4 regions of the Phosphitispora fastidiosa genome follow, and region 1 is predicted to be linked to each of the others. Evidence: riboswitches for the same ligand, from Rfam matches in the RefSeq annotation. Region 1 holds a riboswitch; each other region holds the start of a gene.

Region 1 (7,557 bases):
GCTCCTGACAGACCTGACGGGATTTATATTCCTACTGCCATTGACACGTGTTTATGTCAGAGAATTCATTAAAAAAAGGCTTCGCAGATGGATTGATGAGGGGAAAGTCATTATTTATTAAATGTAGCGCTTGGACACTTGTTGTGATATAATATTCAAAATAAATGAGGGGTATAAAAAAACGAAGGGGGAGTCGGTATGGCGGCGATAAGAATTGCACAAGAAGGACTCACATTTGATGATGTGTTATTGGTACCTGCCAAATCAGAGGTTATTCCAAAAGAAGTTGACACAACGACCTATTTGACCAAGAAAATTAAGCTTAATATACCCTTAATGAGCGCCGGTATGGATACAGTTACCGAATCAAGGCTGGCAGTTGCTATTGCCCGCGAGGGCGGCATAGGGATAATACATAAGAATATGAGTATTGATAAACAGGCTATGGAAGTAGACCGGGTGAAACGTTCAGAACATGGTGTTATAACTGATCCAATCTTCCTGTCACCTGATCATCCTGTCAGTGATGCTCTGGAAATAATGTCAAGGTACAGGATATCAGGAGTACCTATTACAGTTGATAATATTCTGGTTGGTATCCTGACAAACCGTGATTTGAGATTTGAAACTGATTATACCAAAACTATCAAGGAAGTAATGACAAAAGATCACTTGATTACCGCACCTGTGGGGACAACCCTTGAAGAAGCCAAGAATATCTTATGGCATCATAAAGTTGAAAAGCTGCCCATTGTTGATGACAAAAATCACCTGTTGGGTTTGATCACGATAAAAGATATTGAAAAGGCCAGGATTTATCCAAATTCGGCGAAAGACAGCAATGGAAGGCTGGTAGTAGGAGCTGCTGTCGGAGTATCCAAAGATATGATGGAACGCACTGCAGCCCTAGTTAGTTCGAAGGTTGACGCAATATGTGTGGATACAGCCCACGGTCACTCCAGAGGAGTACTTGATGCGGTATATACCATTAAGTCAAAGTACCCGGAAATCGATATAATTGCAGGAAATGTTGCTACTGCAGAGGCCACCAGAGACTTGATTGCGGCTGGCGCTGACTGTGTCAAGGTCGGCATAGGTCCGGGTTCTATATGTACAACCCGTGTAGTGGCAGGAATCGGAGTTCCTCAGGTAACTGCAATCGCTGACTGTGCCGAGGAAGCAGGCAAGACGGGTACACCTATCATTGGTGATGGCGGGATAAAATACTCCGGAGATATTACCAAGGCTGTTGCTGCCGGAGCGGATGTTGTCATGATCGGCAGCCTTTTTGCCGGAACTGAGGAGAGCCCGGGGGAACTGGAAATTTACCAGGGACGCAGTTTTAAGGTATATCGCGGCATGGGCTCAATGGGCGCCATGAAAGAAGGCAGTAAAGACCGTTATTTCCAGGAAAACGAGCAGAAATTAGTTCCCGAAGGGATTGAGGGACGGGTGCCTTTCAAAGGCTCCCTTTCGGAAACAGTGTACCAGCTGGTTGGCGGTCTCAAAGCGGGTATGGGATACTGTGGCACTGCCAGCATCAATGATTTGAAGACAAAGTCGGCATTTATCAGGATCACAAATGCCGGTCTGCGTGAGAGTCACCCACATGATGTTACAATTACCAAAGAAGCGCCCAATTACAGTGTTTAAGCCGTTGCAGCGCTTAAACTAATGCTAAAATAAATATTGGAAATAATATTGAAAAAGTGTTATAATAGTTCATGCGAGATGCCAAATTGGGGGTGTACTTCAAATGATTGACAGGGATACACTGCGGATGGTATTGGACCAGTACCTGTCAGGCCGGGTTACAAGAGAAGAGATATCCGACTGGGCATATAATATGATCAATGAACAGGGTGAAACAAGTGATCAATTGGTGAACGAGGTTCTCTTTAATTTGGTCAGCTTTCATGATGTTGGCATGATATTTGAACAGTACCGTCCTAGCCGGGAGAAATTGGAATACTTTATTAACTGGCTTGAAGATGACGGAGAATGCGGCTGGGATCAGTATACTGCTATGTTTGATCCCGGTAAGCTGATGTAGTAGTTACACATCCCACTAACCAAAAGGTTAGTGGTTTATTTTTCTATATAGCTGATTGTTATGAGGAGAGGTGTCGTCAATTGTTTGGGTCGATAGAAGATGTTAAAGAGAGACTGACCAAACAGAATTATCTAATTAATTACAGGGCAGCCACCGCTGTATTTTTAGCAGTTAAGCTGCAAAAACCACTTCTTATCGAAGGCCCTGCAGGTGTTGGGAAAACAGAACTGGCCAAAGCCGCAGCCGGCGCACTGGATACCGGCCTTATCAGGCTCCAGTGCTATGAAGGGTTAGATGAATCAAAGGCGCTTTTTGAATGGAATTACCAGAAACAACTGCTTCGCATCCAGGCAAACCACCTTACCGAAAAGACTTGGGAAGAAACCAAGGCCAATATTTTTTCGGAAGAATTTTTCCTTGCCAGACCGCTGCTGCAGGCGTTAAAGGCAGAAAATACCGTTGTCTTACTGGTTGACGAACTGGACAAGAGTGACGAGGAGTTTGAAAGTTTTCTATTAGAGGCGCTCTCTGATTATCAGGTATCCATTCCGGAGCTGGGTACAGTTAAAGCAAGGTCTATCCCTATTGTTGTATTGACCAGCAACAACTACCGGGAGTTCAGTGATGCCCTGAAAAGACGGTGTATCCATTTATATATTGATTACCCTTCTCTGGAGCGTGAACTGGCTATAGTGAGAATAAAAGTGCCGGAAATAAATGGCATTCTGGCTGAGAAAATCGTGGAATTCGTACAGTCACTGAGGAAGATGGTCCTCAAAAAGTCTCCCAGCATTTCCGAAACCCTTGACTGGGCACGGACCTTGGTCTTGCTGGGGGCGGACTCTTTAAATGAGGAACTTGTTATGAATACAGTCAATATTCTTTTGAAATACCAGCAGGATATTAAAAAGGTTGAAGAACGAATAAGCGGTCTTCTGCCGGAATAAAGCCGGGTGAAACAAATTGGATAAAGCTATTCTTCAGTTTGCCGTACTCCTGAGAAAGGCCGGGATAAGGGTCTCGCATGCAGAGGTTACCGAAGCCTTGAAGGCAATTACCCTAACCGGAATTGACAGGGTTAATTTTTTTAATGCCATTTCGGCAACAATGATAAAAGTGCAGACAGATATGCGCATATTTGAAAAGATATTTGAATATTACTTCAACCCTGAATTTATGAGTGCCCGCCATGATAACTGCAGCAGGTTTGGCCCGTTGGTTCCAGCTAATCCGAAAACCACCTGTCAGGGAAACGACATTGTTCCGGGAATGAGCAAAGGGAGAACCACCGGATTTGGACAGGGCAGGGGACTGGCTTCCGCGGCAGTTGATAACTTCATCCAGGTCATTCAGGCAGGTGTCCCTGAAGAAATGTCCGCATTGGTTAAAAAGGGGGTTGCAGGCCTCGGCAGGCTGGAAGAAGACGACCTGGAGGACATGAAAAATGCCATCAGACAGGTTAAAGTATTTCTGGAATGGAACATGGGCATATATAAACTGGAAAATACAGCGAGTGAACTGGATGAAAAAACCTGGTTGGTTTGGCAGGAACGCTTAAAAAACCTTGAAGATATGCTTTACCTGGAGCTGGAAAAAAAATTAATCATTGAACTTGGCTCAGATGCGCTGGAAACAGTTTTAATCAGAGAAAATATTAATCAGCTGGATTTTTACAGACTTTCTTCCCAACAGACAGCAGAAATAAGAAAAAAAATAAGTAAAATAGCGCATAAATTAGCCTCAAGAGTGTCGTTTCGACAAAAACGGTCAAAAAGGGGACGGATTGACCTGGCCGGGACTATCAGAAGATCAATGTCATATGGAGGTGTACCAATAAAGCCTGCCTATCGCGACCACTATCCTACAAGGCCGGAATTTGTTGTCCTCTTTGACCTGTCAGGTTCAGTGAAAATATTCAGTGAGTTTATCCTCCAGCTTGTCTATTCCATTCAGAGCAGGTATCTTCATGTGAGGTCATTTGTTTTTGTGGATACTCCTGACGAAGTAACCGGATATTTTCAGAACAGAGAAATTGAAGATGGGATTAAAGACATCTATAATCTGGCCAGATTCTCCAAAACAGCATTCTCTGATTATGGCCAGATGTTTATTGATTTTAATGAGAAGTATCTTGAGATTCTTAATAAAAAGACTACTCTGGTTATTATCGGGGATGCCCGCAACAATTATCACAGGGATCATGCAGACTGCTTCCGGAATATGTGTCAGGAAGTCAGAAAAACTATCTGGCTGAACCCGGAACCTGTTGAAAGCTGGGACAAGGAAGACAGCCTGATATCACTTTACGGAGGATTGTGTGACCAGGTATTCGAATGCCGGAATTTGGAGCAATTAGACAGGGTAGCCAGAAAAATTATATAATGTGAAATATTTTTCGAGTCTATCGACACATTACGACACAACAATTGGAAATCTTCTGGTATAATTTTATATGTAAAGCGATAAAATTTAATATGAGTATCGAAATGGCAAAACCAGTGAAAACTGGGGGCGCAAAACTGCGGGTCTAAAGCTACAAAAGCTATGACAGCCGGGTTACCGAAGTGCTGCTTCACCTTTGGTCCGGTATCTGATGATCGATACCGGTTAATTTATGTTTTGATAGGTGGCGGCAAAGGGGAAGGAGGAGTCCTTAGTGGATCTTGTGCAGGAGATCGAAAAAATGCAGCGGGAACTCAATACCTTGGCGGAAGAAAAAAACAACATTTTAAGTGACCCCGAAATTTATCAGCAGAGTTGCATTATTGACAATATGATCGTGCAATTCATGAAACTTGGTGATTCCAAGGGATAGGCCAATCAGGCCTATTTTTTTTTGCAAAATCAACAGAAGTTTTATTATAAACATATTGACTATTAGCTAATCATAATCTATACTTGGAAATGAGAATACTTCTCAGTGGAAAATACTTCTCAGTGAAAAATGCTTCTCAGTAAAAAGTAATTATCAGTAGAAAACATCATATTAAAAAATGGGGGGAACGGAGTATGAACCTGGATAAATGTAAAAAGGGACATAAGGTAAGAATTACCGGTATCGGCAATAGTGATATCAGAGCACAGGCAATCAGGTTCGGGATTTCTGAAGGGGAGATCGTTTGTTGTGCTGAAGTTGTGCCTGCAGGTCCGGTTGTGGTGCAGAAGAACAACCAGGAAATTGCCATCGGCAGGAGGCTGGCACGACAGATTGCAGTGGAACTTATCAGTTGACATATTATGTGACAGCAAAGGAGATTTGAAATATTATGCATTGTCATGATAGCGGTGTTAAAATTAATATTCCGCCAGATTCAAGAAAAATCGTTTTAGCCGGTAATCCCAATGTTGGTAAATCAGTATTTTTCAATGCTCTGACAGGATTATATGTTGATGTATCCAACTACCCTGGCACAACTCTTGAGATTTCCCACGGAAGATACGGAAATGATGTTATCATTGACACTCCTGGAGTTTATGGCATCTCATCATTTAATGATGAGGAAAGAATTGCCCGGGATATTATCCTTGAGGCTGATGTTGTAATCGATATCGTAGATGCAGTCCACCTGGAACGGGATCTTTTCCTGACCCAACAGATAATAGATACAGGTGTCCCAGTGGTAGTTGCCCTGAATATGCTTGACGAAGCAGAGAAACAGGGAAGAAAGATTGATACTGATCTTTTGGAAGACCTGCTGGGTGTTCCCGTTATCCAAACCGTAGCTGTAAAGCAAATGGGCATGGATGAGCTCAAAGGGAAAATATGCAGCGCCCGCTCAGGCCATATTGACATCGGGCTTCATAGCAAGTTACATGAACTCCATGACCGGGTTGCCAACCAGGGAGAGGCTCTTCTGATACTGGAGGGAGATTCCGTAGTAGCAGAACGGCATGGAATTGCCCCGGGTTCTGAAAGGGAGGAAATTTACCTTAACAGAAGGGCCAGGGTAAATGATATAGTGGGACATGTTGTCTCAGAAGGCTGCAATAATTCGGGAATTGGTACAATCTTGGGCAGAATGATGATTAAGCCTGTTACCGGAATACCGATTCTGGCATTTTGTCTGTATTTAATGTATAAATTTATTGGTGTTTTTATTGCCGGTGATATTGTCGGCTTTACCGAAGAAACCCTGATGCAGGGTAAATACGAACCTTTTATCAGATCCTTGGTTGGACAGTATTTCAATGAAAGTTCTGTACTGGGTACAATTCTTATTGGTGAATTTGGTGTTTTGACAATGACCGTAACATATATACTCGGACTCCTGTTACCCCTTGTTTTTGGATTTTATCTGGTACTTTCTGCATTTGAAGATTCCGGTTACCTTCCCAGAATAGCTGCCCTTACAGACCGGGCTCTATCTGGAATCGGATTGAACGGGCGGGCTGTAATTCCCATCATTCTCGGTTTTGGATGTGTTACCCTGGCTACTATTGTAACCAGAGTTCTGGGTTCGGAAAGAGAGCGGCGGATTGCTGTGTTTCTGCTGGCGCTGGCTATCCCGTGTTCAGCTCAGCTAGCAGTTATTGCGGGTTTGATTAGTTCCTTAGACGGGGTGTTGGTTGCCCTCTATGTTATTTCCATCCTGACTGTGCTTATTGTTACAGGTACACTGCTTAACAGGTTTTTACCGGGTGAGTCGACAGACCTTTTGATTGACCTGCCGCCATTAAGGATGCCCAGGATTGAGAATGTACTCAAGAAAACAGTTACAAAATCATATCACTTTGTCTTGGAGGCAACACCGCTCTTTGCAGGAGGCGCTCTCCTGATAGGAATCCTGCAGGTAACGGGTTTGCTGGAAATGCTGCAGAGACTGCTGCAGCCGGTTACTGTTGGCTGGCTGGGGATGCCGAAGGAATCGGCAACTATTTTTATTATGGGTTTTGTCAGGCGTGATTTTGGCGCAGCGGGGCTGTACAACCTGGGTCTGAATGAATTTCAGACTGTAATCGGCCTGGTCACAATTACCCTTTTTGTGCCCTGTATAGCCTCAACTCTGATTATATTTAAAGAACGCAGCCGGCGGGAAGGATTTATTATGTGGTCCGGTGTTTTATTCCTGGCCTTCATCATCGGTGGTTCCCTAAATCAGGTTTACCAGGTCACCGGGTCTGTATATGCTGTAATTATCGGCTTGGTTTTAGTCCTGGTGGCTGTTCTGCTGCTCACGAAAATTTTTGTCAGAAAACCAAAATTAACATCAGAAGGAATAAACTATGGGCGATAAAACTAAAGGTAACAATAAAGAGAGCAAAAACAAAAAGGCTGACGACGCAATCGAATGCCCAACATGTGGGAATAAAATCAGCGCCCCCAAAAGCCTGAAATGTCCCAGGTGTTTTTCATCTATCGTCAAGCTGGGGTGTGGGGGAAACTGCAGCGGGTGTGCAGATAAATGTTAAATTATTGCAAAACTGCGCTATTTAAAATATAATTAGGTTGAGGTGTGATTGTATGGAGTTCTCACTTGAGACCTTAAAACAAAAGCTGTGTGACC
Region 2 (7,557 bases), on a different contig from region 1:
CCAGGCGGTTCTTGCCGGCATGATCATGTACTATAAGAAGCTTAACCCCTACTTTCAGTTTATCCTGAGGGACAGTTGCACTCCAGTTTTCCGTGCGGTCATTTGTGCCTATCCACGAACCATCTACTCCATAGCTCTGCTGTGATGAAACCCAGATAATAACATTATTGGCATCAAGAAGACCTACTGCAACTCCTCCGGTAAATCCGGACGTCCTGGCATCTGTCCAGGTCCGGGTGGTCACCTGTAAAAATCCTGCACTATTTAGAGTAGCATTGGACTCCATGTGCTGGTCAGAATCATCGTCTATTTTATCATTCCGGTTATGAGCCGTAAGTGGGAAAATATTCTGCCAGGAGGTATCTTCCACCTGTGCAGCCGGCGGGTTTGCAGGCTGTGTTGCTGCCGGAGGGGCAGCAGGCTGGGTTCCGTTGTTGGGCTGGTCCGGTGCAGTTATATCAACTGTATCGGTTTCGGCATTCCAGCCAACTGTCAATCCCAATGCCTCTGCGATGGCCCTGGCAGGAAGAAATGTCCTGCCGCCTTCAATAAACGCAGTGGTATCCATGGTAAATACCTGACCATTAACCTCAAAGGTCTTATCACCGATTTTAAGCCTTACAGACCGGTCGCCAAGGGTAAGTAAAACTGTCTGCGCAGCAGGGTCCCACTGGAGCTCTGCTCCGAAGGCCTCAGCAATCGCCCGTAAGGGCAGCACTGTCCTGTTGTCCTGGTTGATAAACGGCTTGACATCCGCTTCCAGGGGTACGCCGTTAACATTTACGGTAACATATTTCTTTACTGTTACCGTATTTGTATTTGTCACCGTATTCTGCTGGTTAACCTGGTTATTGCTGCCGATATTGCTGTTATTTATGGTGGTATTCCCTGATATGTTAATATTTATGTTCGAGGTATTATCGGTTGTGGTGTTATTGTTGATCGTTGTATTAGTAGTTCCTGCTCCTATATCTCCGGTAACTCCCGGAACAGGACCAATTGTTTCTTCAGCATAGGCCATAACTGCAAAGGAAATAACCAAAGCCAGCGCCAAAACCAGGCTTAGAACCCTCTTCTTTAAAACCTTTTTGTTCAATACCTTCATCTCCCTTTTTCTTCTTACAGCCCGGCACCCGTTTTAACAATCACAGTTTTGTTGGCCTGATCCCATTCCACAGTGGCTCCCAGCGCCTGACTTACAGCCCGGACCGGTATATATGTACGTGAAGATTTAATAACAGCCAGGGTATCCATTGCCTGCACGTTTCCGTCCACTTCGATAACCTGTTGTCCGATAGGAACCCGGACAACTCTCTGCCCCTGGCTGAGAGCGGCAATTCTTTCCCTAGGGTCCCACTGGACCGCTGCACCCAACTTTTCGGCTATGGCCCGGAACGGGACCATTACCCGGTTGTTCTTATTGATAAATGGCGGGGCATCACCGGGATTCATCTGCTCACCATTGACAACAATCTTCACATACTCGACAGCCGTGCTGGCCGAATTATAGTTGGCCACTGTAGTTGTCTGGTTAACCTGGTTGTTGCTGGCAATATTGCTGTTGGTAATTGTGCTGTCACTTATATTTACCGTTGTATTAGCCTCATTTGTTATATCTGTTTCATTTATGATTGTTTCAGAGTTATCCTCATAGATATTTGTTACCGGAGCCGGCTGGTCGGTAGTGCCGTATACTTGGTTGGAATAACCTGAAGTGCCGGCACTGTTGTATGCTGCAACCCGGAAGTAGTAAGTCCGCTCAGGAGAAAGTTCGTCACTGGTAAAATAGGTTTCATCTGGTCCAACCTCCCCCACCTGGCTCCAGTTACTGCTGCCGGTCCTCCGTTCGACCGTGAAACCTGTTTCATTAGATGAGTTGTCACTCCATTCTATGGTTATTTCAGTGGAAGTAGTTGCCCCGATTATTAAATCAGATGGTGCGGCAGGTACAACAATTAGAGGCCCACGGATAAGTGAATCGTCAATTATTATAGGGTTATCAATTATAGGGTTATCAATTATAGGATTATCAATTATTAATGAGGGATCCTCGATGATTGGATCATACTTTATAGGAAAGGTAAGAGCCGCTGATACAGGTGTGAAAAAGAACATATTACATAACATTATGCCTGAAACCAGTAATGTACAAAGAGACATCTGTCTCTGTTTCATCATCACACCCCCTTTCCGAACAGTTTTCTACAGAAAAAACAAATCTGCACTTAAAGTCATTGTACTATTTTGATAAGTATAAATGCTATCAAGATATTGCGATTGTTTTTGTGGATATTGCTGTGTTTTTATGAATATTGGGTATTGTTTTTGTAATAATTACTGTGTTCTCCCCGCCAGGCGCGTATGCTGACAGGAATGCATATTTACCGCCCACATTTTACATTATATGTTTAAGGTTATATTTCTAAAGAAAACTTAGAGGAGGATTGAAGATGCCAGAATACATTGTGCAAGTGAACCAGGATAACAGTATTGACATTCCGCCGGCAGTAAGGGACAGGCTCGCCCTGGAACCAGGGGACAAGATTGTGATGAGATTCGATAATGCGGCAGAACACGTGGTAATGGGAAAACTTCCTATGGAAGCGGCTGAAAAGGCTCGGGAACTGGAGGGAAGGCAGGGAAAAACAATAAAAATAAGCCCGTAATCCGGGTTATCGGGGGTGTGCCCCCTTTGAACAAGAAAATTGACACCGAAGATAACTTTTTCGGAGTCAGTTTTCTTGTTTTTCAGTCAATGTAAAGGAAATATTGCCAGCCTGACGAACAGATAGATTATAGAAACCTTGGGGGGCTATCACATGTCATCTGTTCAGAAAAAAAACTGTTTGAAATGGGAGAACTCAAAATTGTATCCGGTTATTTCACCTGAAGGAGAACTTCTTGGTCACGGCCGCCTTGTTGATGACCGTTATATCAGGCTATTCAATCACCTGATGTCAACAGGCCGGCCCCCCAGACCAGTTAAAAAGCCCATTGAACTCTCAATATACCCGGTGCTTGCTGAAGATGGCCGGGTTGTGGGGGAAGTACCTCTGATCAACAGGAGTTATATCCTGGCAAACAGGTTTACGGTGAGCCATTATATTAATTATGAGGTGGAAGGCGAGATAACCTGATTTTCTACCTCGGCTGATTCCCCATAGATCTTATTGTATGCTATATCCCAGCGTTTTCTGGTTAGCACTTCAGTTTTGGGTTCATCCTGTTCATAATAATATATTGCATAAATATCCCCCGTATCCTGATTCATAAACATCCTGGCTGTTGCTTCATCAATGTTTTCACCGACAACCCAGTACAGGACCCGGTATCCCTTAACAACATCAAGCATATGAACACGGAGGACCTGTTTATAGAGACTGAGTATACTTTCCTGGTTTTTCATCAACTCAAACCACTTTTTTGTCACCGACCGCCTTACCGTATTCCCACAACTGTCGGGAATCTCAAGCTGAATCCTTTCCCCAAACAGGGTATCCCAGATTCCTACCGAAAAATGCATACATATCCCTCCCTATGTTAACTTTAAGTCAGCATAGCACTTCACCATATCTTTATTACGCTAATGCGTACTATTTTAAGTCGGTGAGCCGCTATAAGAAAATAACAACCCCTTTTTTCGCCATGAATAAAGGGGTAATTCGCTTGAGCGGCAACCTGGCAGTCCTAGTGAAAAATCACCTTAGACCCATGGCTTTGCGTCCCCGGCTTTCGCTGGGTTTGCCAAAATATTAACTTGTTTCTTATTTCTCCTTAATTCTCATTTCAACATTAATTCTCATTTTCCTGCCAAACGGCTCAAAATACGGTTTTCAGGGGTTAAAATGCGGTTTTTAGGGGTTAAAATGCAGCAAGTAACAAGTGAATACTGCCGCGAATATAATGTGTTGAGTGAAGGGCTGAAAGGGGGCTAATAATATGAATAAAATCGATGGCTATAAGAAATTCATTGTTGCCCTGCTTACCTTGATAGTACTAACATTGCATACATTCTTCGGTAAAAACCTTAATCTGGACGTAAATGCAGCAGCTGATGCAATAATTGGCGCAGTAAGTGTAGGGTATATGATCGCCCAGGCAGTTCATGACATATTTAAGGAGAAATCAAAGATTCATATGCTTACAGGAAAATAAAGAAGAGGGGGTTCAACCCCCCTCTTTTCCCTTAGAATTTAGCAGCGGTTCTAATTTAGCAGCTAATTCGTCTTCCCCTAATCCGGAAACGTCAATACTGAGGACGATCAGTCCGACCTGCTTCAGCACCTTTTCAACAAAATCATCTTTTTCAATTTTGGCATCCTTTTGAGCGGAATCATCCAGCTGAATTACTGCCAGCGGCTCCAAGCTGTCTGCCTTACAGACTGCGAAGTCGACATACCTGTAATTAATCCGGTTCCAGAAGCTCAACCAGTTATCGGTACCCCTTGGTATCTCCACCAGACTGGGAAGCCCGACCCGGGGAAATACAGTGCATTGATACCTGGCTGATATGTTCTTTAGTTTAATGTAAGCATCCCTTTCCACATCACTTAACAGGCTGTCACGTATTTCATAAACATCTTCATCTGTATTCCCTTCCTGGGCTATAGTATTCGCCCGGTTATTAATTTTGACCAGATAAACTGTTGCTGCCAGTACCACCAGCAGTAAAACATACCCTGCCATACAGTCCCTCCTAATAATAATAAAATTTAAATTCCTATTTGATTAAAACCATTAGCCCATTCCAGAGACATCATATAAAATCGGGGGATCTCTTTTTCATCCAGGTCTATCCGGGATGCAAAATAAGAAAACCTCTCCCAGTCACCCTTTTCATATGATACAGTCAGTTCAAAAATCTCCCTGTAGCGATGCTGTTCACCCAACAAGGCTTTTTTAATATCGTCAGAGACCGGAAGTTCAGCTAAAATTTTTGCCATCGGCCTGCCAATAAGGGCATCAATCATGGAGAACATGCCAACCAGAAACATATCCGAACTCCGGTCCGCTAAACCGCATTTCTGTCCGATCAATTCGCCAAACCGAGCCCTGATAATTGAACTGGTCAGTATTTCATTAGGTTTATCTTCGACCATGCCTTTTAATGCAATTAATGACAGCCATTTTTTAATTTCCCGTATCCCAAGCATCACCAGAGCATGCTTAATCGAAGTTATTTTACTTCTGAAACCAAAGGCGGCTGAATTAATGTACCTGAGCAGCTTATAGGACAAGGAAACGTCACGTCTCATAATATTGTCTATTCTGTCAAAATCCAGGTCCGGCCTGTTAATCTCCTGCAGCAGTTGAAGATAGTTCATCTTGTTGGCTGGGATATCCTTCCCGGATATGATTACCGGTTTGCTGAAAAAGTACCCCTGAAAATATGTAAATCCAATTTCCAAAGCCTGTTCAAAATCCCTGATGGTTTCAACTTTTTCCGCCAGAAATTCCACCTTTCTGTCCCCGCACTTACGTATCAGGTTCTTCCGTTCCTGAGGCGGGGTCCCCAGAAAATCAATCTTAATAATATCCACAATATCCATAAGTGGTTCATAAATGGAATCACACACAAAATCGTCCAGAACCAGCATGTATCCCAGTTCTTTAAGCCTTTTGCATGCCGCCACAATCTCTTTGTTTCTCCTGACGTGTTCCAAAATCTCAACAGCTATCAGGTTGTTGGGCAGATTCGCGGCGACCTCATTTTTCAGCAGGTTCTCGGTAAAATTGATAAATGCCCTCTTACCACCTGTAAGTGACTCCAACCCAAAAAGCAGGAAACTGTTGGCGATAACCTCTGAGGTCGCATGGTCTCCATCGGGATCGTTATAAAAGTTGTCTGTTCCCATGCGATATAGAAGTTCATAGGCAAATACCTGCTGCTGCCTATTAAATATCGGCTGCCGGGCTACGAATACATCCATAGTTTTCCCCTCCTGGATGCTTTTCTTGCCATATTCTTATTTAATTCTACATCAGACTACAATTTTCCTTCTCTGTTAAGTTACTACAACTGTTAACAATTTATTTCCCGGCAGTACCACATTCTTGTTAAAATCAGTTTTTCCTGATATGATAACTTTAGGTATAGTTATCCACAAATCTAAACTATGATTCCACATAATAATTTTTTTTGGAGGATTGCTAAAATGAAAACAAATGAGCTGGACTCTCCACAAAATCAAACTGTTGAAATCCGCGCCTTTAATTTCCTGAAAAAATTTTTTGATGAACGCGGTTGGTCCTTCCCCCATTACCTTAAACTTGACAAAGAATGCTCTGCAAAGGAACTGGCCCAAACCCTGGAGCTTCCGGCTGAAATGATTGAAGCTGTCTTTATCAACGGAAAAGCCTATCAGCCTGAGGAAGGAGTGGTAAAACCAGGGGACCGGGTAGCCTTTATCCCGCCCGGGACTCCCGGACCTTACAGGGTGCTCCTGGGCATAAAAAAGCTGCCCAATAATTAAAGTGCTCCAGACAGCGCCGTTACTCTTTAACCTCGGCCAGCCAAATTTCATTCATTAAATGGGCAAGTACGCGAAGTGTGCCGTCATAATGCCCAAGAATCTGCTGGTATTTCGGGTGAAATGTCAGATTGCGCAGATGACGGAAATCATGCAGTATTTCTCTCTGCTGCCCGGATACCAATCCCTTCGAATAGAGATAATTAATTTTATCTCTTAACACCGGATAACTGCCTTTTCTTTTTACCCGCGCCCCCCCGAAAACCTCATACTTTTCCGATATTAACGCCTCCAGGCTCTTTAAGGCTTGTTCCACAGCAACAGTGCAGAATGGGTAATATAGGTATCCATAAGCAAACAGAGCCTTGGCAATTTCAAATATATTCTTAATGTGTAAAGGAATATTGGAATGAAGTTCAATATCACTTACTGCCCTGATAAAATCTTTTTCAGTGGTCCTGGTCACGACTCCTGTGACAAAATCGATATTCTCCATTAATTTGCATATCTCATCAGGCTCAAAATAGTTGTTCACACTGACCCTGGAAAAACAGGAACCCACACTGTCAGCAAGCAACTGCCACCATTTCTCATCCCAGTACTTATGGGCATTGGCAGAAGTAGAAGGGGCGACAAAAATCCTTGTGGTCCCAACAGTTATGGTTTGAAAGCCGTAATCAATATCACGTTTTCCGCAAAAACTCTTAGCAGCCTTTTTTCCGTTAAAACATAGTATTTGCGGGTTATATTTTTTTATTTTATTTATGAGTTCATCACGGTTAAAATTGTAATCTGTAAGCCCTATCCCGTACAAACTTACATCCCTGTAACACCCCGGATCTATCCTGAATGGGGTCAGGCAGGTCCGGTGCAGAATGTCCCAGAACTTATTCCCCGGACCACTGAAATAGTTGTCGTCTGTTGAGATTGTTTCACCCATAACATTGGCACAAAATAATATCTTCATGTTGTCTTTAAGGACATCAGGCAACACTGGTATCCGCTCCCGTATCCGCGCAAAATATAATTTCATGTTCTATCCTGCCCCACAGTCGGCAACAATAAACTTGCTAACCCATGCAATTAC
Region 3 (7,557 bases), on a different contig from region 1:
TTTTATCCCTTCGGTAACATTTGTCGATATTATTGGATACATTATCAGAAAACCAATAAAGACCGGTACCAGGTCAGTTGATAACCAAATCAGGGCCAAAAGAATAATAGAAATAACCGGTGTTGCCCTTACGGCAACCAGAACCGGTTTTATCATTACATCAAATGTTCTGTTTAAACCGGCCAAAATGCCGGTTATTATCCCAACGGCCAGAGAAAGCAAAAATCCCAGGAAACCCCGCAGTACTGTATACCCCACAGAGATAACAAATTCATCAGAGGCAACCAGCTTCACCAGAACCTGAAATGTCTTTTCAGGTGTGGGTAACAGCAGCTCCGAAGCAGCAGCCAGGGAGATTATCTTCCATAGAAAAATTAAGCTGATGACGGAAAGTACCACCAATCCCCTGTCCTTCATAAGCGCTGCCCTGTCTTTTGTACGGATTGCCCTACTTTTTGTAATAAAAACCTTCATCAGGCAGTTTGCCTCCAACAATATTGGGATCGAAATCATAGAAAACCTTAAGATATGCGTTAATGCCTTCTTTTACACTCGAGGCATCCTCATATCTCATATTACATCTTGGGATAGTATCTGAAGCCACATCTGCTGCCGGCATTATTCCGTGCTTCACTGCCAGCTGCCCGGCTTCTTCAGTGTTGGCATTAACCCACTGTATAGATTTCTCGTATTCCTTTAAAAAACCTGCAACAATTCCGGGATACTTCAGGGCAAACTCCTTTTTTACAAAGACACAGGTCTGGGCAAGAGGTATTTTATTTTCCGCAGTTTCATCCCATTCCCGGGTCAGATCCATAATGATTTTCAAGCTGCTGTTTTTGGCAAGCAGAGTGCTTACCATAGGCTCTGACAATACAGCGAGGTCAGCCCTGCCCGCCCCCACAGCGCCGGCCAGCTCCTGAGGCATAGGATACCTGTAATCGAGGATAACATCTTTCTCAGGGTCAATGCCTTTTTTCTCAAGCATATACCGAAAGGAAATATCAGGTGTCATCCCTTTAGCCATCAGGTAAATCCTTTTATTTTTCAGGTCATCCCATTGCCGGATAGCTGAATTATCTTTCCCGACCAGGTAGAGCGTCCCCCAAAGGCCGATAGCTGCAGTTTGATACTGTATACCTTTATTATATAATATTGAAGCAAGGTTAGTGGGTATTGTGGCAATATCAGCCTCCGAATGAATCAGCATTGCTCTTACAGTCTCCGGGCTGTCTTTTATGATATACTCCGCCTTTGCATCATTACCCAGGGAAGGGTTGTTTTCAATCATATGAATCATACTTAGAGCAGAAGGCCCCTGGATTGATGCCACCTTTAAGGTTACCCCGGTATCAGTAGCATTGCCTGAGGCCGCACCGTCCTCACCGCCCTTTTCCGGTGTACCGCTCCCCGTACATCCAGCCGTCGCTGCCAACAGCAGTATTGAAAGAAAAATTAGCATAAATCTCTTCATCATATAGTGCCTCCGTTCTGTAAACATAACCGGACTATGTGCTATATATATGCCGACACCCCCGGTCAATGACTATATTCTACCATTATTCTGCAAATACTGTCCAGTCCCTGGTAAAAACCCGGCAAAAACCCGGCTAAAAGTTTCAGCCGGGTTTTTGTCAGGTTTATATATTTTGGAAATGAGAGGCAGTTTACTACTGCACATAATATTCATTCTTCACAAAGTTATAAATTCCTGCTATACTAAGATACATCTAAAAATTATTTATTGCGACTTCACTAAATGCTATTATAGTATTTCCTGATTAAAAAACACCTTTATATAAACTTTTTTAATTGCTAAATTTATGGCTTACTGCAGATAGTACTAATGAAAGTTTTTTTATTTTTTTGAAAATTAAAACTTCCTTAGTCTAGCAGGAATTACCACAATGAAGAAGAATATTATGTTTATACTTATCGAATAATGTCTTATTTTATCAAAATATGTTTAAATTCACTATATTTTGGTTTAATTATAAGAGTGTTTGTTATGTGAATCACTTAACTTTATGAACTGGATGCTTCATTTGCTTTGAACTTCCGGTCATAAACAAGAATTTCTGAAAGGAGGTCGATGAGACCGGTATTGAGATTTAATTTTCCCCGGACCAATCATCTGGACTCTACCGTAGTCAGGAGAATTCCGGGAGCAAAATACTAATAAAATCTAAGGAGGCAGAAAAAAAATGTTAAAGAGAAAAGGACTTTATTCTGTAATGGCGCTGCTTATCGCCCTCAGCCTGATGGTAACACTGGCAGGGTGCGGGGGCACGGAAAATTCGGCAGATGATCCTGCAAAGGAACCGGTCGAAAACAATCAGCCCGCTGAAGAAAAAGTAGTTGAATCCGCCGCGATTATTGAAGCTACCGCTGCTTACCTCGGCGCAGATCCAGCTCCGGCTCCGACAATCAGCGCTGAAGAGGTTAACGAAAAAGTAGTTCAGGGCGGCGATGCCGGCTATTTCCTCCTCAGTATCCAAAAGCCTGAAGACTATGCCAAAGGCCATGTAAAAGGAGCAATCAATATCCCTTATGCTCAAATTGCTAAAGCAGAAAGCCTGGCCCAGCTTCCCAAGGATAAGAAGATTGTTGTTATCTGCTACACCGGCCATACCGCCAGCTATACCTCAATGTTCCTCAACCAGCTTGGTTATGATTCCTATGCAATGAAGATGGGGATGAACGGCTGGAACGAAGCATCACCGGGAATGGGCGCGGTTGTACCTTACGCCGGGTCAGCCGGTTTTGATGTGAACACCGAAGCTGTTGAAGCTCAGGCTGTTAACGAAATTCCTGAAGTTAACACCGGCGCTCAGACTCCTGAAGAAATCATTATCGCAGCTACCGATGCCTACCTGTCCGCAGGCAGAGGACCTACAGTAAGTCCTCAGGAAATTGATGAAAAAGTTATCAAGGGTGGAGATGACAGCTACTTCCTCCTCAGCATCCAGAAGCCTGAAGACTATGCCAAAGGCCATGTTCCGGGAGCAATTAATATCCCTTATGGCGCTATTGCCAAGGAAGAAAACCTGAAGAAACTTCCTACCGATAAGAAGATTGTTGTTATCTGCTACACCGGTCACACCGCAAGCTATACCTCAATGTTCCTCAACCAGCTCGGTTATGAATCTTATGTCCTCAAGTTCGGTACTATGGGCTGGAATGACAAAACTGAAGGAATGGGCGCTGTTAAAGCCTTTACCAAATCACCTGGATTTGAGACAGTCGCCAACTAATAAAATAGCTTACCAAAATACAAGCGGGTGTCCCATAATGGGACACCTTTTCTTTTGGCCTATAAAATTGAAGGGAGGGGCAGATATAATTCCTCCACGATGGCAACGATTCCGCTTGTTTGCGGCTCCCGCTTACGCGGATTGCCGACAAGCGGACATCAGTCTCATCGTTCCGGAACCATATCTGCCCCTCCCTAATTCATAGGCCTAATCCAGAGCGGGTGCCCCATTTGGGACACCCGCTCTATTATTACTTGGCTTTACTATTTTTCACTTGTGTTGTTGAATAGGGGTAGATGTGTTCCGCAAGGCCGAATACATCTACCCCTATCCAGATTACAATTGAAAAATAATAAGCCCAGGTTTTACTGACCCAGCAACTTCCGCACAACCGGGATATCTGCCGGGGCAAATTCATATCCCATCATTTCCTCAGGGTCAGCCCACTTCCAGTCCTGGCAGTCGATGCAGGACGGCTGGCCGCCCTTTAGGCTGCAAAGGTAGCAGAGCAGGATAACCTGCCTGTCCTCATAGATGTGGGAGACGACCTTGAAAATATCTCCCACTTCAACATTAATGTCAAGCTCCTCCTTGATTTCTCTTATCAGGCAGGCTTCGGGATCTTCTCCCTGCTCTACCTTGCCTCCGGGGAACTCCCATTTCATCCCCTGGTGAGAGCCTTTTTTCCTTTGGGCAATGAGGAACTTACCATTATTTTCTATAATTGCTGCCGTGACAACCAGTATTTTCATGGTTTTGCGGTAATCTCCTTCCGCCTACGAATTTACAACCTTTTGCCCCTGATTATAGATAACCCCAAGTTCATCGGCAAATCCACTGTCATCCTGCAGCGCCCTTGCTATATTCAGGCCGGTTTCTTTAACTAATTCAATTTCCTGAACGTAATCAGGACCGGCAGGAATTTTATTGCTATCGGTAAGTATCCTCACCACAGGCTTCTCTGGGTGAATGCGCCTATTGCATACAACAAGCCCTATCTCACCCGAGCTAAGCTCCACCAAAGAACCGGCAGCATACCGGGCGACATTTTGCAGAAAAAGCTCCATTAATGAGCTGTCTATTTTCAGCCCTGCTTCTTCATTCATCAGTTCTATAGCCTCACAGGTGCTGTAAGCCTTCCGGTGTTTCCGCTCACTGGTAAGGGCATCAAACAGGTCAGCAATGGCTGCAATCCTGGCAAATTCACAGATGTCAGTATTCTTTAGGGCTCTCGGGTAACCAGTACCATCTATGCGTTCATGATGCTGAAAAGCAACATGTGCTGCCAGCAGGTTAACATCTTTCTGGTCTCTCAGGAGGTTAAAACCTTTGATGCTGTGCTGCTGCATTTGACTGAATTCTTCGGGCGAAAGCCGGCCCGGTTTTTCCACCACCTTGGGATCAACATACATGGACCCGATATCGTGCATAACTGCCCCCACTCCCAGGTCCCGCAACTGAACCTCGTTATAGTTTAAGGCCAGACCGATGCGCAGTGACAGGATACATACATTCAGGCAGTGGGCATACAGGTAACTGTCATAAGAGCGGATATCACAAAATTCAAAAAGCAGCTGCCTGTTCTGCAGAACCTCGTCTGCCAGCCTGTTTACCAGATCCTTAATCAGTTTGGTATCTACCTTTTGGTACTTTTTAGCCTCTTCAAAAACCCTTCGCAATGTTATAATCCCGTCTAATCTTGTACTGTCAGAAACTACATCGGGGAACTCGATGTCCCGGCAAAAACCGTCAATAATAATGATTGTCGGGTAACCCAGGGCCTGCAGCCTTTTGGCATATGCAGGGTTAAGTTCACTCCCGGCAGAAAGCAAGACGCTCCCATTGGCTGAATAAAGACTTTTCCCCAAAATCATCCCTGACTGCAGCTTGCTTACAGATATTTTGCGCATAGACCTGCCCCCTCTCCTGTCATTTTCGTCACTTTCGTCATTTTAGGAAATAAAAATTCCGCCTTGCTTGCCGGAAAAGCAGACGGATCAGTTTTTCGGCAGCCTGGCTGTCATAGCAAAAGCTTTAGACCCATGGCTTTGCGTCCCTAACTTTCGGTAGGTTTGCCTTTACGGTAAAAAAATATGCGGTTAGCTTATTATATTTATACGTTACAAGCCAATGTAAACAGGGTGTCCGGTAAAGAAATATTAATCCCAATTGAGCAACTGTATCAAAAGCCCTAATTATAATAATTATTAAATAATGTTGTACTGATAAAACAGTTATATCTTTTCATATACTCTACTATCAAACAGTCAATTTCACAGCTCTTGTTGTACACATCCGGGTCATTTAGACCCTTATTCTTTACCAAACTGTACATTTCTCTCTGTTTTTCCCGGATCTTTTTCCGGAATTCCCGACGGTTTGTCCACATTTTCATCTCTCCCACACTTTATTGTGGTTGGATTGTTAATCTGTCCCAAACTGTGTTTTTTTTATGTTTTCTTCTAGGAATTATTGCAAATATCCTTCAGAGAAAATGTCGAATACCGTCAAATCGAAATTTTTTTTCCAAAATATTATTATTTCCATTCTAATAATACATTGTCACCATCTTTAAGTGGCGTTGTAAATTCAGCGGAGCTCCCGTTAACTTTTAGTTCAAGTCTCATTCCGGTTTCGGGAGGTATTAACTGAAGATTGGTCCGTGTCAGTACATCTGTAAGAATAGCATCCACCCCAGGAATTTCTACCGTTTCATTATTAACCGTGACAATAGTAAACCTGGGGACATTAGATTCGTCCTCACCTGCCGGATCTACTGTCTCTGCATGCTCTACTGTCTCTGCATACTCTACTGTCTCTGCATGCTCTGCCGTCTCTGCATGCTCTGCAAGCTCCGCCGCTTTCATTGGCTCTGCCGCAGTATCCGGCTCAGTTTGGATATCGCCGGTATCATCTCCTGGAACAGGCTCAACGTTTGGCATTGGTTCACCGGTCGGTATTGGTTCAGCAGCCCTTTCCAGGATTATGTCATCCCCGTCATTAACTTCAGCCATGGAATCAACCAAACGCTCGTTAATATATATGTAGCAATCGTCACCGGAATCAGCACAGCCCGCTATTTCCAGGACCTCTGTCACAGTCCTGGGTAAATAATGGACTACCCTGGCATTATCCACGAGCTCTTCGTGGTAGGCCGCAGGTTTACCGTTCATAGTAATCACCGGGTTAATCACAAAAGGTTCGCTGTTAACAGAAATATTCAAAGCAAAGATGTGGGGCACCAGATCGTAAATGTGTCCCCGGGCGTTTTCACCATCCCGGGCCTCAACAAATTCTATGATATCATTATGTTTTACCGGGACATCAATGGTAACGTCTTCCCCGTTCAGCCGGATAACTGCCGGTTTGCCTCTGCCGCCTTTGATGATCTTTAAATCTCCGTTGACCGTCAAAGTAAGGGCCATTCCCAGCCGCGGTTGTGTCTTGCGCATACTGATGCCTGCTGCCAGCAGGGCATCGGCCACTGTACCCCGGTTGACCTCAAAAAGCCGGATCTGCCGGTCATTAACCATCACCTTGGCAAACCCAAGGCCCTTATGTTCATATGCTGTCACAGCTATTCCAATTGGAGTTACGGCCTCAGGCCCCATCAGTTCCTGGGTACCGAACACCTCTGCAATCGCCTCCCGGCCCCTGACTGCCACTCTCTGCCTGGTAAGCCCAATATTGTCTGCCAGCATATCCTTTAATAGAGGAGTAAGGCTTCCTCCGCCAATACAAATAACGGCCTGCGGGGTCTTTCCGTTAAGTTCAATTATTTTATCACTTATCTGTTTCGTTAAATCCTGGACAGCTTCTCCGACAATATCAAGAACCTCCCTGGCGGAAACAGTATGCTCAATTCCCAGGACATCGGTAAAACCAATGTCACTGTTATCCTGCAGGGACCGCTTAATCCTCTCTGCCGTGTTAAAATCAAGCAGGTATATTTCAGAAATCTTCTCTGTTATTTCATCACCGGCTACCGGAACCATTCCGTAACCGGCTATGGACCCATCGTCGGTAATAGCAATATCCGAAGTTCCGGCCCCTATATCAACAAGTGCAATATTTAGCTGTCTCATACTGGGCGGCACCACCACCGCACTTGCGGCAATAGGCTCCAGGGTCAGGCTGGCCATTTCCAAACCTGCCTGCTGCAAAGCAGCAAAGAGAGAATCGACAACAACCCTGGGCAGAAAAGTTGCAATAACCTCAACACTCATATTCCTGCCCTTCTGACTGTATAAGCTGCCGATTTTATAGCCATCCAGCTCATAATAAACTACACTGTAGCCGACAC
Region 4 (7,557 bases), on a different contig from region 1:
CAGTAACCTTCAGGATATGCGGAAAATCATTTTTGACCTGCGCCCGATGGCTCTTGATGATTTGGGTGTGATTCCGGCTCTGAAAAGATATATTGAAGATTTTCGCGAAAAAAACGATATAGATATAGAGATGAATTTTTTTGGGAAAGAGGCCAGGCTGGAACCTGTTTTGGAAATTGCCCTGTTCCGCCTGATTCAGGAGGCCCTAAACAATGTTGTAAAACATGCCCACGCCTCAAAAGTGAAGGTTGTTGTGGAATTGGATAATGAACTGGTGAGAGCATTTGTTGAGGATAACGGGATAGGTTTTGACCTGAATGATTACCACGCCAATCAGACCGGAAACAATTTTGGACTGGTTAGTATGAGAGAGCGAACCGACCTTCTTGGTGGGGAGATGAAGCTTGAGACTAAACTGGGTAAGGGAACAAAGGTCTATTTTGTAGTTCCGGTAGCCAGGTAGGAGGAGGTTATATGGACCGGGTCAGGGTTCTGATTGCTGATGACCATCCGCTAATCCGCCAGGGGCTTGTCAAGGTTATAAGGCTTGACCCGTCACTTGATGTTGTCGGTGAAGCGGCTGATGGAGAAGAGGTCATCGAAAAAGCTGCACAATTAAGCCCTCACATTATCATCATGGATATTAACATGCCTAGGATGGATGGTCTTGAAGCTACAAAGCAAATTAAACAAAGGTTCCCCGATATCAAGGTGGTTGCGCTTACTGTTGAAGACAGCGAGCAAAAGGTAGTTGAGGTTATCCGGGCGGGGGTCAGTGGCTATATACTCAAGGATGTTGATCCAGATGCCCTGGCCTCAACCATTAAGGCAGTGTATAAAGGGGAGATGGTGGTCCACCCGGGGATTACGGCAATGCTCTGCAGGGAACTGGGCCAGGAAAGCAGTGAAGCAGAGCGGAACTATGGGCCATGCGGCCTTGCTTCACGGTGTCCGGGGGGCAGCCTGGATGTCAGCCTTACTGCGAGAGAGGTGCAGATATTGAAATACATTGCCAGCGGCGTACATAACAAGGATATTGCCAGCCACCTTTTTATCAGTGAGAAAACGGTGAAAAATCATATTACGAGCATCTTCAGGAAACTGAACGTAGAAGACAGGACCCAGGCGGTAATATCTGCAGTTAAATTGAAGCTAGTCAGTCTTTAGGCGGCAAATGCAATAACAGGGTGAAATAAATTTATAGTGAAAAAAATTTATAGTGAAGGAAAATTATTTTCTAAGAAAAAATTAGAAAAAAGTGTGGACAAGTTTGGTAAAATATAGTATTATAAAATAAATTAGTTGTGTGAATTTAATATAGCATCTCTGTCGATAATAGCAAAACCGCCGAAAGACGGTGACGCAAAGCTATGGGTCTAAGGTGTCTGACACTATGACTGCCAAGCTGCCGAAAAAGAGCCGGGGTAACTATACCTTTCTCTTGACTGCAGTTTGGAGAAAGGTTTTTGTTCTTTCCACTGCCTTTAATAGTTCGGTTCCCAAAATAATAAAGGGGGACGCCCCTGTTTATCACTTATCTGATTAGCGGCTGAGACCTTTCTTTCATAAGATGGTGTGAGGAATAATCTTATGAGAGGTGAAAACAATGCACCTTGGCTGGTTAATTGGGGCAACCGTACTGTTAATTGTTATATATTGTTTCACAATTTATACACGGACGGTGGTGATGTGCAAGAAGTCAGGGAACAGTAAAGGTTTTCAAAAGACAAGTTTGGTATTGATGGTGAGGAATCAGGAAGGCATTATCGAAGGCCTGGTACGTGAAATTTTTGCATACGGCTATCTTATTCCAATTGAGGTTGTGGTTTTTGATTTTGGGTCTGCCGATAAGACCGGCCTGATTCTGGAACGGCTGGCAAGGGACTACCCGGGTCTAAGGTTTTTTGCCTGCTGTGGGGAAGAAAAAGGTGTCCCCAAAAAGGTAATGGATTTGTGTCACAGTGATATTGTTTATTGTTTTAATTTGACGAGTTCGGTAAACTACAGTTTGATTATCAGAACGGTTGAGTCGATACTGGGGGGTACTAAAATGAGTTTATATAGGACCACGGTCCTATATAAAAATAAGACCCAGGGTCGATGTACAGTTAGTAGAAATGTGTTAAAATAAAACTGAAAATGATACCTTCAGTGAAAAAGGCAAAGCCGTTGAAAGACGGCGGCGCAAAGCCATGGGTCTAAGGTGGTAACACTATGATCGCCAGGCTGCCAAAGGGGGGAGTGTATAAAAAGCAACCCTTCTCTACAGGCAGTGTGGAGAAGGGTTTTATGTTTTGGTTAAAACAAGGACGGAATAAATCAAAAAAAATTGAGGGAGGTAATAATTATGTTATCAATGGTTAAAAGATTGTGGAGTGAAGAAAGAGGCCAAGGCATGACCGAGTACGGACTGATTTTGGCGCTAATTGTAATTGGTGTTATCGCTGTTTTAATTACCATGGGCGACACTCTGATAGAAAAATTTACAGCAATCAGTGATGGCCTGAACGGAACTGCACCGACTCCTTAAGATAATTTGTACCGGGGCGGTGGACAATCCACTGCCCCATCCTCTATTCAACGGTGACGTAAAGGTATGGGCCCAAAGTGAAATATTACTATGGTACCGCTGCCGGGATGGAGTGGTCATAAAGAAGATATGGTTACGTGTATTAAAAATGACAGGCCCTACTTTTTCAGCAAGTAGGGCCTGTTTTCGAAAAGGGTTGATGCCATTGACAGTTCAGGTTACCAACCTGATAGATATTGCTGTAGCAGCTATTGTAATAATATCTGTTTACACGGACCTAAAGGAACGAAAAATTTACAATGTAGTAATATTGTCCGGGGTGCTTGCCGGGCTGTTGCTTAATTTACTGAATGACGGTAGCAGTGGTGTCCTATTCAGCCTGAAGGGCCTGGGAGCAGGTATGGCTTTGCTTTTTATTCCCTTTGTGCTCGGCGGGTTTGGGGCAGGGGATGTAAAGCTGCTTGGTGCCATAGGGGCAATGAAAGGAACAGTATTTGTATGCAAGGCGTTTTTGGCTACCGGGATTGCAGGGGGGGTTCTGGCTGTCTGTGTATTGATTAAGCAGAAAAGGTTGTTTGCAACACTAAAACGTATCGGAACAAGTTTTTTAGTCTTAGTTACCAGTGTTTTTAAAGTGAATACCCTGAAAAACCTGGATAAAGCCGAATTCCACGAATCCCTGCCATACGGCTTAGCAATTGGAATTGGTACGTTGGCAGCGTACCTGGTGGGGTGATGAAAATGTTATGGTTCCATGATTTTCGTAGAAATCAGCGGGGCCAGGCCGTTGTAGAAATGGCTTTGGTACTGCCAATTCTTCTTATGTTGATTTTTGGTATTGTAGAGTTTGGTCGTATATTGAATACCTACATGATAGTAACAAATCTATCACGTGAAGGAGCCAGAGAAGGCGCTGTAGGGGGAACCGATACGGAAATTGTTAATGCTGTGGAAAGCGGTACTAATGCTGATCAGTTTGATACTGCTTCCATGGGCATAGCAATTGATCCCCCGGCCACCTTGAGTGGAAGACCACGGGGTAGTGCCGTTAAGGTTACTGTGTCATATCCAGTGGATATAATTGCTCCAATAATTGGACCGATTATAGGAGACCCTTTTGTTGTTACCTCCCAGACAACTATGCGAGTGGAGGGGTGACGGTATGGATATGTTCAGAAGGATGATAACCGGGGAAAATGGAAATGTTGTCGTTATTTCTGCGATAATATTCACAGTGCTGCTGGGGTTTGTAGCGCTGGCGGTTGATGGAGGGCTCCTTTATCTGGAATTCACCAGGGTGGCCCGTGGAGCTGATGCCGCTGCTTTGGCGGGTGCCCAGGAACTGCCTGATACTGTAAAGGCTGCGGCCCGGGTGTCAGAGTATCTTCAAAAAAACAGTATTAATGCTAATGAGCCTGACAATCTTGTTATTGCTTTTTCGCCCAACAACAGGGAAATTACGGTAAAGATACAAAAACCTGTACAACTTCATTTTGCAAAAGTGTTAGGTTTAGATAGGGCCAATGTAGATGGAGCAGCCGCTGCCCAAATTTCTCCTGTGTCAAAAATAAGTGGGCTGATTCCCCTTGGGATCGATGAAAGCTTGCTTCCTCTGGAACATGGACACCAATATATTATTAAGGTCGGTAATCCAAGCACAGGATGGACAGGAATTATGGAATATCCGGGTCAATCAGGAAAAGATGACTATAAGGAGGCAGCTCTAAATGGTTATGATGGTTTGGTGGCTATTAATGATATTGTAGGGAAAGCTCCCGGAAATGCCACCGGGCCTACTATTGAAGGTATTCAGACGCGAATTGACCAAATCATTGAATCTTGGAGTGATTACAATCCGGACAGCCCACGGATAGTATTAATTCCTGTTTATCGTAACCTTGGCGTCCTTCCCAATGAAGGTGTCCAGATTGTTGGTTTTGCCAGTGTTTTCCTGGAGAAGGTTGTCGGGCACGGGCTGGAAAACGATGTTTATGTGAGATATGTCAATTATACGGTATCTGGGGAAACGGATGATTCTATTACCGGATCGTATTTAAACAGCGTCAAACTTATTGGTTGATTGTGGGTTCCATGTATCATTGTTTCGGCAAACCTCTTTTGCTGGGGCCCTCATCAGATTTGGTGAGATGAAAAGAGGTGTTCAAAAATGCAAAACTTAATAAGCAGATTTTTTAACAATGAAGAGGGACAGGTAGTTGTCATCATAGCTGTTGCCTTTACCGTACTGCTAGGTTTTGTCGGGCTGGCTGTAGATACCGGGGTAATGTACCTGGAACACAACCGCCTTGTCAGGGCGGCAGATGCTGCCGCCCTGGCAGGGGCCCAGGAACTGCCGGCTAATCCCATAATGGCAGAGGAGATAGCTGAAGAATATGCAGGCAAGAATGGCATCGATCCTGAACAGTTAAGTGTTGATATCAGTGACGACAAAAAAACTATCGCAGTTTCTGTTGGTAAAACCGTTAGCCTTGTCTTTGCGAAGGTTTTTGGTTATGAGTCCCGTCAGGTAAGTACTGAGGTCAGCGCCAAGGTGGCTCCTGTGAAGAGTCTTCGCGGAGCGGTCCCTTTTTCTGTAAAAGAGCAGATATTTAATTACGGTGATCCTTATGTATTAAAAGAAGGGGCCAGTGGGCCGGATTCTGACGGGGCCAGGTGGTGCGGCTGGTTTGGCGCACTTGACTTTACAGGCGGTGGTGGCGGTGCCAGGGAATATGAAGATATGATTGCACAGGGTTTTCCCGGAGAAATTTCAATAGGGGATATTATTAATATTGAACCGGGAAACATGGCCGGGCCTACCGCTGACGGTGTTGAGGAGCGTATTGAGAGCTGTACCCATGTCCCTTCATGTACGTGGAATAATCACGCATCAGATTGCCCCAAGGTAATTTATGTGCCCATTGTGGAAGAGTATTCCGGGAGCGGTGGCAACAGAAGGGTTGAGGTGGTGGGGTTTGCCGCCTTTTTCCTGGAAGGAGTGGAAAATCACCAGGGCAACAATGGTGATGTTGTGGGCCGGTTTATTTTTGAGACAGTATCTGCAGAGACAGATGATTCCGTCGACGGATATGGGTTGCAAAGTGTTAGGCTGCTGGAATAAAAATTTTTATTATGCTGGAAAGAAGGGAAAGGAATGTCCAATAAGAAAGTCTTGCTGCTGGCACTCTTGTGCGGTCTTTTGACTGCAGTTGCACTGAATTTCTACTTGAAGTCAGTTCAGGAAGCAGCTACCAATATAAAAACCAGGGCTGTGGCAGTTGCCAGCGCCAGGATTCTGGAAAGGACCCTGATTACTGCTAATATGGTTACCGTGAAAGACATTCCGGTAGAATATGTCAATAGCTATGCGGTCAATGATGTATCTCAGGTTGTAGGTTCGACAGCGCGGGCTGAAATTGAGGCCGGAGAACAGATACTACAGACCAAAATTGTCAGAAGGGATAGCAATCGGCAGTCTTTGGCTTATTCTATTCCCCTTGGAATGCGGGCGATATCAATTGATATCAATGAACAGACAGGTGTCGGGGGATTACTCAAACCCGGAGACTATGTTGATGTACTTGGTACGGTGGAAGTGGAGATTTTTAGCGTTGACCCTAATGTAAATACTGTGCGGGAAACAAAGACCCATGTTATACTTCAGAATGTTGGGGTTTTGGCTGTAGGGACCGATATTGGAGACCCGGGAAATGTCGAGGGGGAGGAAAAAGACAGTAAATCGGATTCTGCCGGAACAGTGACTTTGGCTGTACCTGCTGAAAAAACACAGATGGTAGCTCATATAGCATCTAAAGGAGATTTATATCTGACACTGCGTGCGCCTGCGGATAATAGCGTAGAAGACAGGCCGTCAATCGATTCACTGGAACTTCTCAAATAACGGAGGCGAGTCTGATGGCAATAAAAATCTTAATAGTTGATGATGTTACAGAAACCAGGGAAAACATAAAACGGCTGCTTTATTTTGAAAAGGACATGATGATTGTCGGAGAGGCTGCAGATGGAGAAGAAGCCATTAGGCAAACAGGTAAGCTTAATCCCGATATACTGTTAATGGATATTAATATGCCGGCAATGGACGGAATAACTGCTACAGAGGAAATCTCCCTTAAGTACCCCAAGGCGGCAATTATCATTATGTCGGTTCAGGGGGAGCAGGAATACCTGAAAAAGGCCATGGTGGCCGGAGCGCGTGAATACATGGTAAAACCCTTTAGCACCGATGAACTGGTTAACACTATCAGGAAAGTATATGAACTGGAACAAAAACGCCGAATCCAACTAAGTGAGCCTTCCATTGTCAGGGAAATGCAGCGGGACCCACAGATAATTACCGTTTTCTCTACCAAGGGCGGTGTAGGCAGGACAACCGTAGCCACCAATTTAGCCATAAGCCTGGCTGAGCAAACCCGGAAAAAAGTGGCTATAATTGATTTGGACCTGCAGTTTGGGGATGTGGCCATAATGCTGAATGTGGTCCCTAAAAGGACTATTACCGAGTTAATTCAGGATATCGGGCAAATGGATGCAGAGCTCATGGAAAGTTATCTGGTGACACATCCGACGGGTATAAGGGTTCTGCCGTGTCCTACCAGGCCCGAATATTCGGAACTGATATCCGGAAGCCATGTGGAAAAAATTCTTGGTACTCTCAAACAAATTTATGATTATATTGTAGTTGATACCCCGTCGTTTTTTCACGAGACAACCCTTACCGCTCTTGACCTAAGCCACCAGATTATGGTTCTGATTTCATTGGATCTGCCAACTATCAAGAATGTCAAACTAGGGCTCGAAGTATTGGACTCACTGCACCTGAAAGGTAAGGTCAAGTTAATTTTGAACCGGTCCTCCAGCGATATCGGAATAAAGTGTGAAGATATGGAAGAAAGTATTGGCCTTCAGGTTGCTGCACATGTTCCCAGTGACGGGCGGACAGTTATTGGTTCTGTTAACAAGGGTAACCCATTTGTAATATCCAACCCCCATGCCAGGATTTCTGAAAG

What was found. Region 1 has a riboswitch for cyclic di-GMP ahead of Ga0451573_RS00135 (aspartyl-phosphate phosphatase Spo0E family protein). Riboswitches for the same ligand answer to the same signal wherever they lie in the genome.
Region 2: another riboswitch for cyclic di-GMP. It lies ahead of Ga0451573_RS16295 (hypothetical protein); the one in region 1 lies ahead of Ga0451573_RS00135 (aspartyl-phosphate phosphatase Spo0E family protein).
Region 3: another riboswitch for cyclic di-GMP. It lies ahead of Ga0451573_RS08220 (HD-GYP domain-containing protein); the one in region 1 lies ahead of Ga0451573_RS00135 (aspartyl-phosphate phosphatase Spo0E family protein).
Region 4: another riboswitch for cyclic di-GMP. It lies ahead of Ga0451573_RS15625 (Flp family type IVb pilin); the one in region 1 lies ahead of Ga0451573_RS00135 (aspartyl-phosphate phosphatase Spo0E family protein).

What each region holds. Positions count from the first base shown of each region.
Region 1 is NZ_JAHHUL010000001.1:18,299-25,855, forward strand. Features, by position in the region: gene Ga0451573_RS00110 (FxsA family protein) at 1-121, shown strand, start outside; gene guaB (IMP dehydrogenase) at 199-1,653, shown strand; gene Ga0451573_RS00120 (hypothetical protein) at 1,757-2,053, shown strand; gene Ga0451573_RS00125 (AAA family ATPase) at 2,134-3,000, shown strand; gene Ga0451573_RS00130 (VWA domain-containing protein) at 3,017-4,435, shown strand; cyclic di-GMP riboswitch class I at 4,532-4,617, shown strand; gene Ga0451573_RS00135 (aspartyl-phosphate phosphatase Spo0E family protein) at 4,710-4,868, shown strand; gene Ga0451573_RS00140 (FeoA family protein) at 5,063-5,284, shown strand; gene feoB (ferrous iron transport protein B) at 5,320-7,287, shown strand; gene Ga0451573_RS00150 (hypothetical protein) at 7,277-7,462, shown strand; gene Ga0451573_RS00155 (Fur family transcriptional regulator) at 7,515-7,557, shown strand, end outside.
Region 2 is NZ_JAHHUL010000021.1:50,547-58,103, forward strand. Features, by position in the region: gene Ga0451573_RS16275 (copper amine oxidase N-terminal domain-containing protein) at 1-1,096, opposite strand, end outside; gene Ga0451573_RS16280 (stalk domain-containing protein) at 1,120-2,178, opposite strand; gene Ga0451573_RS16285 (hypothetical protein) at 2,451-2,666, shown strand; gene Ga0451573_RS16290 (hypothetical protein) at 2,820-3,137, shown strand; gene Ga0451573_RS16295 (hypothetical protein) at 3,110-3,523, opposite strand; cyclic di-GMP riboswitch class I at 3,670-3,756, opposite strand; gene Ga0451573_RS16300 (hypothetical protein) at 3,940-4,155, shown strand; gene Ga0451573_RS16305 (DUF2726 domain-containing protein) at 4,168-4,686, opposite strand; gene Ga0451573_RS16310 (EAL and HDOD domain-containing protein) at 4,713-5,930, opposite strand; gene Ga0451573_RS16315 (MoaD/ThiS family protein) at 6,156-6,473, shown strand; gene Ga0451573_RS16320 (mismatch-specific DNA-glycosylase) at 6,493-7,503, opposite strand.
Region 3 is NZ_JAHHUL010000006.1:161,221-168,777, reverse strand. Features, by position in the region: gene Ga0451573_RS08240 (ABC transporter permease) at 1-474, opposite strand, end outside; gene Ga0451573_RS08235 (ABC transporter substrate-binding protein) at 449-1,477, opposite strand; gene Ga0451573_RS08230 (rhodanese-like domain-containing protein) at 2,205-3,254, shown strand; gene mutT (8-oxo-dGTP diphosphatase MutT) at 3,620-4,006, opposite strand; gene Ga0451573_RS08220 (HD-GYP domain-containing protein) at 4,031-5,164, opposite strand; cyclic di-GMP riboswitch class I at 5,259-5,341, opposite strand; gene Ga0451573_RS08215 (aspartyl-phosphate phosphatase Spo0E family protein) at 5,446-5,643, opposite strand; gene Ga0451573_RS08210 (cell division protein FtsA) at 5,792-7,557, opposite strand, start outside.
Region 4 is NZ_JAHHUL010000019.1:81,996-89,552, forward strand. Features, by position in the region: gene Ga0451573_RS15610 (sensor histidine kinase) at 1-463, shown strand, start outside; gene Ga0451573_RS15615 (response regulator) at 475-1,167, shown strand; cyclic di-GMP riboswitch class I at 1,328-1,413, shown strand; gene Ga0451573_RS15620 (glycosyltransferase family protein) at 1,607-2,131, shown strand; cyclic di-GMP riboswitch class I at 2,150-2,234, shown strand; gene Ga0451573_RS15625 (Flp family type IVb pilin) at 2,348-2,530, shown strand; gene Ga0451573_RS15630 (A24 family peptidase) at 2,736-3,266, shown strand; gene Ga0451573_RS15635 (TadE/TadG family type IV pilus assembly protein) at 3,272-3,688, shown strand; gene Ga0451573_RS15640 (pilus assembly protein TadG-related protein) at 3,693-4,610, shown strand; gene Ga0451573_RS15645 (pilus assembly protein TadG-related protein) at 4,698-5,651, shown strand; gene cpaB (Flp pilus assembly protein CpaB) at 5,685-6,431, shown strand; gene Ga0451573_RS15655 (CpaE/TadZ family protein) at 6,446-7,557, shown strand, end outside.